DNA from 2 places in the Planococcus alkaliphilus genome. Region 1 is predicted to be linked to the other one. Evidence: a T-box and tRNA genes for the amino acid it is inferred to sense, from the RefSeq annotation. Region 1 holds a T-box; the other holds one or more tRNA genes.
The links. The T-box of region 1 lies ahead of ileS (isoleucine--tRNA ligase). A T-box ahead of a tRNA ligase gene usually reads a tRNA of that ligase, here a tRNA-Ile.

Region 1 (4,392 bases):
ATTTCCGTAAAGATGAACAGCAATTTATCGAACAAGTATCCGGTTGGATGATTGATGTACAAGACCGTTATACGCCCAAGTTGACGGATTTTCTTGATCCGCGCCAGCGCTTTATCGTACAGGCTGTGCTTGGTTCAAGCGATATTCAAATGGCCGCTTCCGGTTTGTTTGAAGACGCTGAGCGGCAGCGCGTGCTCTTGTATCCGTCTTATTATGAAGTCCAGCAAGAAGATTTCCGAATTACGGTCTATGAACTGAAGTATCCGACAAAATTTGTAACGCTGCAGCACCCGGAAGTGCTGGGCTCTATGATGGCTATCGGGTTGGACCGCAATAAATTTGGCGATATCCGGATTGATGGGCAAACCATCCAGTTAGCGGTCGCTGATGAAGTAAGCGCGTATTTGCATGCGAATTTCACGTCTGCTTCAAAAGTGAAGGTGCATCTGGAGGAAATAACAAACGAAGAAGAGTTTATCACCGTAAAAGAAGAATGGTCTGAGGAAAGCCACACAGTCAGCTCGATGAGACTTGATACCGTGATGAGCTCTGTCTACAATATTTCGCGCCAAAAAGCGTCTTCGTTGATCACGGGCGGCAAAGTGAAAGTGAATTGGACGGTTCAGGAACAGCCTTCATTTGAATTGCACGAATCTGATATGCTGTCATCGAGAGGGCTTGGCCGCGTGAAAGTGCTGATGGTGGAAGGGCGTACAAAAAAAGATAAAATCCGCCTCCAGATTGGCCGTTTGGAAAGCAGCAAATAAGCGGTTCTGAAAAATTACGAAATATTACTGATATTTATGCCAATGGACTGTATAATGTAAATTACGACGAGATGTTAAGGAGAGGTGCACGAAATGCCATTATCCCCGCTGGATATACATAATAAAGAGTTTAGCCGAGGGTTCAGAGGATATCAGGAAGACGAGGTCAATGAATTCCTGGATCAGATCATCAAAGACTACGAGCTTTTGCTGAAAGAGAAAAAAGAATTGGAAGAGCGTTTAAAACAGACGGATGAACGCGTCGGCCATTTCACGACCATCGAATCCACTTTGCAGAAATCGATTGTCGTCGCTCAAGAAGCGGCAGAAGAAGTGCGCCGCAATTCACAAAAAGAAGCGAAGTTGATTGTCCGCGAAGCGGAGAAAAACGCTGACCGCATCGTCAATGAGTCTCTGACGAAAGCCCGCCGCATCGCAATGGAAATCGATGAGTTGAAAAAGCAATCCAAAGTATTCCGCAATCGTTTCAGAATGCTTGTTGAAGCGCAGCTGGATCTGATTGATACGGATGACTGGGAAACTTTGATGGAATACGATATCGATACAACCAATCTGGATAAGCTTGAAGCGAAAAAAGAAGAATACTGAACTTGACGCTTTTACAGCTTGCTTTTATAATTACATGAAATGGTTTTTATAACGACTATATACAAACGCATTGATAGAGACAGTATTCAGTTCAATTCGACAAAGCGATCCAGGGATAGTGGGAGCCTGGTGAAGGATGTTCTGATGAAATCACTCTTGAGCCGTTTTGGTGAACTGGAGTAGCCAAAACCGTCTACGCCACGTTACGGCGATCGAGTGGCAGCTTAAATTTAGCTGCAACAAGGGTGGTACCGCGAGTTTAAGCTCCTCGTCCCTTTCCAGGGATGGGGGGCTTTTTATTATGTCTATAGGAGGAATTTTGATGGAATACAAAGATACGTTATTGATGCCGAAAACCGATTTTCCGATGCGCGGCAATTTGCCGAACCGGGAACCGGAAATGCAGAAAAAATGGGATGATATGAACATTTACCAGAAATCATTGGAGCGCACTAAAGGGCGTCCGTTCTTCATCCTTCATGATGGCCCGCCGTATGCAAATGGCGATCTTCATATGGGGCATGCGTTGAACAAAGTGTTAAAAGATATGATCGTCCGTTCCCGTTCGATGATGGGCTTCCATGCGCCGTATGTTCCAGGCTGGGATACGCACGGTTTGCCGATTGAACAGGCATTGACCAATAAAGGCGTTAACCGCAAAGAAATGTCGCTTGCTGAATTCCGCAAGCTTTGTGAAGAATATGCGTATGAACAAATCGACAACCAGCGTTCACAGTTCAAGCGCATCGGTGTCCGAGGCGATTGGGAAAATCCGTACGTTACGCTAAAGCCTGCTTATGAAGCGCGCCAAATCGAAGTATTCGGTAAAATGGCGAGCAAAGGCTATATTTACAAAGGCTTGAAGCCGGTTTACTGGTCCCCATCAAGTGAATCTTCTTTAGCGGAAGCTGAAATCGAGTATCAGGATAAAAAATCTCCATCCATTTATGTTTCATTCCCAGTGACGGACGGCAAAGGCGTATTGGCAGAAGGCACGAAATTAGTCATTTGGACAACAACGCCTTGGACGATTCCAGCGAACTTGGGAATTACGGTTCATGCGGATCTTGACTATGTGGAAGTATCAGTGAACGGCTCTCTTTACGTCATCGCCCGTGCGTTGCTCGAAGACGTTGCACAGGAACTGGGCTGGACTGATTATGAAGTGGTTCGCGAAATGAAAGGCGAAAAACTGGAGCATATTTTGGCGAAACACCCATTGTATGACCGCACTTCGCTTGTGATGCTCGGCGACCACGTTACGACAGATTCCGGTACAGGATGCGTTCATACAGCGCCTGGACACGGGGAAGACGATTTCCTAGTCGGTAAAAAATACGGCTTGGATGTTCTGTGCCCGGTGGATGAGCGCGGTGTCATGACGGCTGAAGCTCCTGGATTCGAAGGCGAATTCTATGACAAAGCCAATAAATCAATCACAGAAGCTTTGGATGCGGCAGGAGCGCTGGAAAAACTATCGTTCATCACGCACTCGTATCCGCATGACTGGCGTACGAAAAAGCCGGTTATCTACCGAGCGACGGCTCAATGGTTCGTTTCAATCGAAGCTTTCCGTGACCAGATTTTGAAAGCGATCAATGAAACAACGTTCACTCCTGCATGGGGCGAAACAAGATTATTCAATATGCTGCGCGACCGCGGCGATTGGAATATTTCACGCCAGCGTGTATGGGGGGTGCCGATTCCTGTATTTTACGCTGAAAATGGCGACCCGATCATCACAGATGAAACGATTGCCCACATTTCCGGTTTATTCCGTGAACACGGGTCGAACGTATGGTTCGAACGCTCAGTAGCAGAGCTTTTGCCAGCTGGGTTTACGCATCCAAGCAGCCCGAACGGCATTTTCACAAAAGAAACGGACATCATGGATGTTTGGTTCGATTCTGGATCGTCTCACCAAGGTGTGTTGGATGAGCGCGAAGATCTTCAATATCCAGCTGATTTGTATCTGGAAGGATCTGACCAGTACCGCGGCTGGTTCAACTCATCTCTATCAACAAGTGTCGCGATCAACGGAATTGCACCTTATAAAGGCGTATTGAGCCATGGCTTCACATTGGATGGCAACGGCCGCAAGATGAGTAAATCACTGGGGAACGTCATCATACCTGCGAAAGTGATGAACCAAATGGGGGCAGATATCTTGCGCCTATGGGTTGCATCTGTCGACTACACAGCGGACGTGCGCGTTTCGGATGAAAACTTCAAGCAAGTATCGGAAGTTTACCGCAAAATCCGCAATACGCTGAAATTCCTTCACGGGAACTTGGCGGATTTCAACGAAAAAGAGCATCGCGTAGCATTTGAAGATATGCGCGAAATGGATCAATACATGGTCATGAAGCTAAACAAAATGATTGATGCGGTGAAGAAAGGCTATGAAACTTACGAGTTCTCGTCCATCTACCACGCATTGAACGGCTACTGCCAAAATGATTTGAGTTCATTCTATCTGGATGTCGCAAAAGATGTCGTATATATCGAAGCAGCTGACCATCCGCATCGCCGTGCGATGCAAACGGTCATGTTCGATTCGTTGATGGCGATCTTGAAATTGGCAACGCCGATCATTCCGCATACAACAGATGAAATGTGGGGCTACCTAGGCTTCGTGGAAGAAGAAAGCGTTCAGCTTACGGACTTCCCAGAAAGCCAGGAAAATCCAGCATTCGCTGATTTGGAAGCAAAATGGTCCCAATTCATGGACGTCCGTGATGCAGTCTTGAAAGCGCTGGAAGAAGCCCGTGCTGCGAAAGTCATCGGGAAGTCGCTGGAAGCGAAAGTTACCGTTTTCGGCAATGAAGAATTGAAAAACTTGTTATCTTCCGTAGACGACAATGTAGCTCAATTGTTCATCGTTTCCCAGTATGAATTTGGCGGTGCAGAAGCGCCGGAAAACGCATTGAAATTAAACGACGCGGCAGTTGTTGTTGAAAAAGCGGAAGGCGAAAAATGTGAACGCTGCTGGACGGTTTCAAAAGAAATCGGCCAA
Region 2 (4,392 bases), 1.1 Mb from region 1:
AAGTTTTTTTAAAAAAAGCTTGAAATACCAGTCAGAATTGGTATAATAAAACTTGTCTTTCAAAAATCAAATAGTCCAGTGATGATGGCAAAGAGGCCACACCCGTTCCCATCCCGAACACGGAAGTTAAGCTCTTTTGCGCCGATGGTAGTTGGGGGTCTCCCCCTGTGAGAGTAGGACGTCGCTGGGCATACATACTGGAGGATTAGCTCAGCTGGGAGAGCATCTGCCTTACAAGCAGAGGGTCGGCGGTTCGATCCCGTCATCCTCCACCATTTTTTCTCTTTCGCCGGAGTAGCTCAACTGGTAGAGCAACTGACTTGTAATCAGTAGGTTGAGGGTTCAAGTCCTTTCTCCGGCACCACTTTTCATGAGAGCCATTAGCTCAGTTGGTAGAGCATCTGACTTTTAATCAGAGGGTCGAAGGTTCGAATCCTTCATGGCTCACCATTTTAATTTCATTATTGCCACGCGGGTGTGGCGGAACTGGCAGACGCACTAGACTTAGGATCTAGCGCCTTCGGGCGTGGGGGTTCGACTCCCTTCACCCGCACCATTTTTGCGGAAGTAGTTCAGTGGTAGAACGCCACCTTGCCAAGGTGGAGGTCGCGGGTTCGACCCCCGTCTTCCGCTCCAATTTTTTGCAGCAATTCAAAGCCGACCCATGCCGGGGTGGCGGAACTGGCAGACGCACAGGACTTAAAATCCTGCGGTAGGTGACTACCGTACCGGTTCGATTCCGGTCCTCGGCACCATCTTTGTTTGCAGAAAAAACCGTCAGGTTTTCATCATGAATAAGCGCCCGTAGCTCAATTGGATAGAGTACTTGACTACGAATCAAGCGGTTAGAGGTTCGAGTCCTCTCGGGCGCGCCATATTTTTACACTCAGCATTTAAGTTCGGGAAGTAGCTCAGCTTGGTAGAGCACTTGGTTTGGGACCAAGGGGTCGCAGGTTCGAATCCTGTCTTCCCGACCATTCAATGGGGCCTTAGCTCAGCTGGGAGAGCGCCTGCCTTGCACGCAGGAGGTCAGCGGTTCGATCCCGCTAGGCTCCACCAACTATATATTATAAAGATCCTGGCGGCGTAGCTCAGCTGGCTAGAGCGTACGGTTCATACCCGTAAGGTCGGGGGTTCGATCCCCTCTGCCGCCACTTTTTTAGGACCTTTAGCTCAGTTGGTTAGAGCAGACGGCTCATAACCGTCCGGTCGCAGGTTCGAGTCCTGCAAGGTCCACCATTTACCTATTATCACGGAGGAATACCCAAGTTTGGCTGAAGGGATCGGTCTTGAAAACCGACAGGGGAGTCAAATCCCGCGGGGGTTCGAATCCCTCTTCCTCCTCCATCTTTATAAAAAATGTGTGGACTATCCTTTTTAAAACTTCTATATAATAGAAGAAACTAATATCAATATTATTATCGCGGGGTAGAGCAGTTCGGTAGCTCGTCGGGCTCATAACCCGGAGGTCGCAGGTTCAAATCCTGCCCCCGCAACCAAATGGTCCCGTGGTGTAGCGGTTAACATGCCTGCCTGTCACGCAGGAGATCGCCGGTTCGATCCCGGTCGGGACCGCCATTTTTTATCTTTCAAATGTGGGTCAGTAGCTCAGTTGGTAGAGCATTAGATTGAAGCTCTAAGTGTCGGCGGTTCGATTCCGTCCTGACCCACCATTTATGCGGGTGTAGTTTAGTGGTAAAACCTCAGCCTTCCAAGCTGATGATGAGGGTTCGATTCCCTTCACCCGCTCCATTATACATATGGGCCTATAGCTCAGCTGGTTAGAGCGCACGCCTGATAAGCGTGAGGTCGATGGTTCGAGTCCATTTAGGCCCACCATTCCGAAGTAGCTCAGTGGTAGAGCACCGCACTGTTAATGCGATGGTCGTAGGTTCGAGTCCTACCTTCGGAGCCATACTGGGGAAGTACTCAAGTGGCTGAAGAGGCGCCCCTGCTAAGGGTGTAGGTCGGGAAACCGGCGCGAGGGTTCAAATCCCTCCTTCTCCGCCAGTAATTGGCCCCTTGGTCAAGCGGTTAAGACACCGCCCTTTCACGGCGGTAACACGGGTTCGAATCCCGTAGGGGTCATATAAAAGTGTCATGCATTCATTTGCATGGCATTTTTTTTTGCGTAAAAAAAGCAGCTGTTTATTTTAAAGCGGCTGCTTTTTAGTTAAGGTCTCTATGTTTGTGTTCCGGGTTAGTTTGATTGCAGAGAGCTGGCTATGGATAATCATGCCAGCCATGACGATGGCAATGCCAACCCAGGAAAGTGGTGTAGGCAAAGCGATCGATAAGATAAGAATTTCGCCAAATAACGCAAAAAGCACTTCTAGTGACTGTGTCGCTTCTACTGCCGCTAGTTTTTTCATATCTTTTCGAACCAAATCGGTAGCTTTAAAAAACAGAACTGTAGCTATGACACCAGAACTCACTGCTACTATTAGCGATTGCAAGCTTTGGTTTATACTTGGGAGTCCTTCAGTTGCTAGTGCAAAGAAAGATAACACCAACCAAAAAGGAAGACTTGCTAAAGTCATTCCAAGAACGCGCTGGTAAGCGTCTAGCTGGTCATTGCAAAGCGCCATCATTTTCCGGTTGCCCAATGGGAAGGCGAAGGAGGCGACTAAAACGGGCAAAAATCCCATTAAAAACGTTTGAAGAGGGATTTCTTGTGCATGTTCTAGTTGCATGATAATAACTCCTAGCAAAATAAGAAAAGAAAAAGCTAATCCTTTATAAGGAATTTTTTCTCTCAATTGGATTTGGCCTTTTGCTGTTTGTATTGTATAGAAAAAAAGAGGGGCAAGCAATGAGCCCGAAATGATCGTTATCTGCCAAGTTCCAGCAATAAGCCAGCCGGGTGAATAGGCTGCGGCAAAGCATAATGGCGCATAGAAAAGTACGAACCCGATAAAACTCCATAGCAGCCAGCTCATGGGGGCCTTTCTCATTTGCTTAAAGAGAGGAATTAAGTTTCTGCGTGCCAGTACTATCACTAAAAGAAACGGGATCATAAAGATGTAGCGTAAAGATGCGCTCCAGAGCCAGCTTCCACCTGTTGCTTCCATACTGGCATTGAAAACGAATGTGAAAGCGAAAAAGAAGGCAGCGATTACTCCGATTATTATTGGTCTCATTGGTTCACCTCACTTTAGCTATATATAAATTTATTCTAATATATCGTTTTTGAAAATTTCGGTCAACAAGGTCAAGTAACAAAAAGGGCCTTTCCAATAAGTTGAGTAAAAACTTGTTGGAAAGGCCCATGGCTTCTAATAAAACTTAATTATTGATTTTGTCTCTGCAGCGATGAATAGATCCGGTGCTGTTTTAAAGAAGATGATGAATGAGAAGCCCAATGCCCAGCAAGAAGGCGAATAAGGTATTTGTAATGCCTGTCGCTTTCATTGCAGGCATGACTTCTAATGGTTTTGTGTAGCGTCTAAAAGTTTTTACTACATTCAACGCTTTAGGAGCGCTAAGGAATACTAAAAGGGTCCATGGCGTTAAATCATTGAAAATCACTAATGCTAAGATCCATAGATAAGAAATGGCAAAGAACGATGCTAATATCGCGACTCCGGCTGGTCTGCCTGCCAGGATCACTAGAGTTTTACGGCCGCTTGCAGCGTCTCCGACCATATCACGGATATTATTGGTCATCATGATAGCTGCAACTAGTAAGGTGCTTGGTACAGCTAGCAATGAAGCTTCTACTGTTACAGACATCGTTTGGATATAGAACGCAATGATTACAATCAAATAGCCCATAACGACTCCAGAGAATAATTCACCAAATGGCGTGTAAGCGATTGGGTAAGGTCCGCCTGTATACAAATAGCCAATAGCCATTGCAGCACCGCCTACCACAAGCAGCCACCAGCTGGTTTGAGAGCAAATCCAAATGCCGATGACAGCAGCGATTAAATAGAGAAACAAGGCAAGTGATAAAACAGTTTTTGGTTTAACACCGTTTCGGACAATGGCACCGCCGATACCGACCGATTTTTCATTATCCAATCCTCGAGCAAAATCATAATACTCATTGAACATATTGGTTGCTGCCTGGATCAATAAACTCGCAATGAGCATAGCCAGAAATAATCCCCAATGGATATCCGTATAGTTGATGGCAATCATGGTGCCTAAAAAAACGGGAGCAAACGATGCGGTTAAAGTATGGGGACGGGTTAATTGCCACCATACGCGCCAGCCGCTGTCTGCCTGAATGGAATGTGTCATGTTGTGTACCTCTCCTTTAATTCTTTCCACCCTTTATTGTACTTCAAATTCAGGCTAAATACAGCATATGGTGTGCTGAAATTAGAAGAAAAGAGTATGATAGAGGGTAGAGATTTAAAAAGTGAACTTTCACGTATATAGTGTACT

Region 2: it has a tRNA-Ile gene. The T-box ahead of ileS (isoleucine--tRNA ligase) is inferred to sense a tRNA for this amino acid. The anticodon was not compared.

Annotation. Positions count from the first base shown of each region.
Region 1 is NZ_CM168060.1:2,375,394-2,379,785, reverse strand. Features, by position in the region: gene AC2EXB_RS12785 (YlmH family RNA-binding protein) at 1-767, shown strand, start outside; gene AC2EXB_RS12780 (DivIVA domain-containing protein) at 861-1,376, shown strand; T-box leader at 1,438-1,655, shown strand; gene ileS (isoleucine--tRNA ligase) at 1,699-4,392, shown strand, end outside.
Region 2 is NZ_CM168060.1:1,261,944-1,266,335, forward strand. Features, by position in the region: rRNA gene rrf (5S ribosomal RNA) at 75-190, shown strand; tRNA gene AC2EXB_RS06495 (tRNA-Val) at 200-275, shown strand; tRNA gene AC2EXB_RS06500 (tRNA-Thr) at 289-364, shown strand; tRNA gene AC2EXB_RS06505 (tRNA-Lys) at 375-450, shown strand; tRNA gene AC2EXB_RS06510 (tRNA-Leu) at 472-556, shown strand; tRNA gene AC2EXB_RS06515 (tRNA-Gly) at 562-636, shown strand; tRNA gene AC2EXB_RS06520 (tRNA-Leu) at 667-755, shown strand; tRNA gene AC2EXB_RS06525 (tRNA-Arg) at 799-875, shown strand; tRNA gene AC2EXB_RS06530 (tRNA-Pro) at 901-977, shown strand; tRNA gene AC2EXB_RS06535 (tRNA-Ala) at 984-1,059, shown strand; tRNA gene AC2EXB_RS06540 (tRNA-Met) at 1,081-1,154, shown strand; tRNA gene AC2EXB_RS06545 (tRNA-Ile) at 1,163-1,239, shown strand; tRNA gene AC2EXB_RS06550 (tRNA-Ser) at 1,255-1,347, shown strand; tRNA gene AC2EXB_RS06555 (tRNA-Met) at 1,423-1,499, shown strand; tRNA gene AC2EXB_RS06560 (tRNA-Asp) at 1,503-1,578, shown strand; tRNA gene AC2EXB_RS06565 (tRNA-Phe) at 1,598-1,673, shown strand; tRNA gene AC2EXB_RS06570 (tRNA-Gly) at 1,679-1,752, shown strand; tRNA gene AC2EXB_RS06575 (tRNA-Ile) at 1,763-1,839, shown strand; tRNA gene AC2EXB_RS06580 (tRNA-Asn) at 1,841-1,915, shown strand; tRNA gene AC2EXB_RS06585 (tRNA-Ser) at 1,920-2,010, shown strand; tRNA gene AC2EXB_RS06590 (tRNA-Glu) at 2,017-2,088, shown strand; gene AC2EXB_RS06595 (DMT family transporter) at 2,154-3,140, opposite strand; gene AC2EXB_RS06600 (1,4-dihydroxy-2-naphthoate polyprenyltransferase) at 3,334-4,245, opposite strand.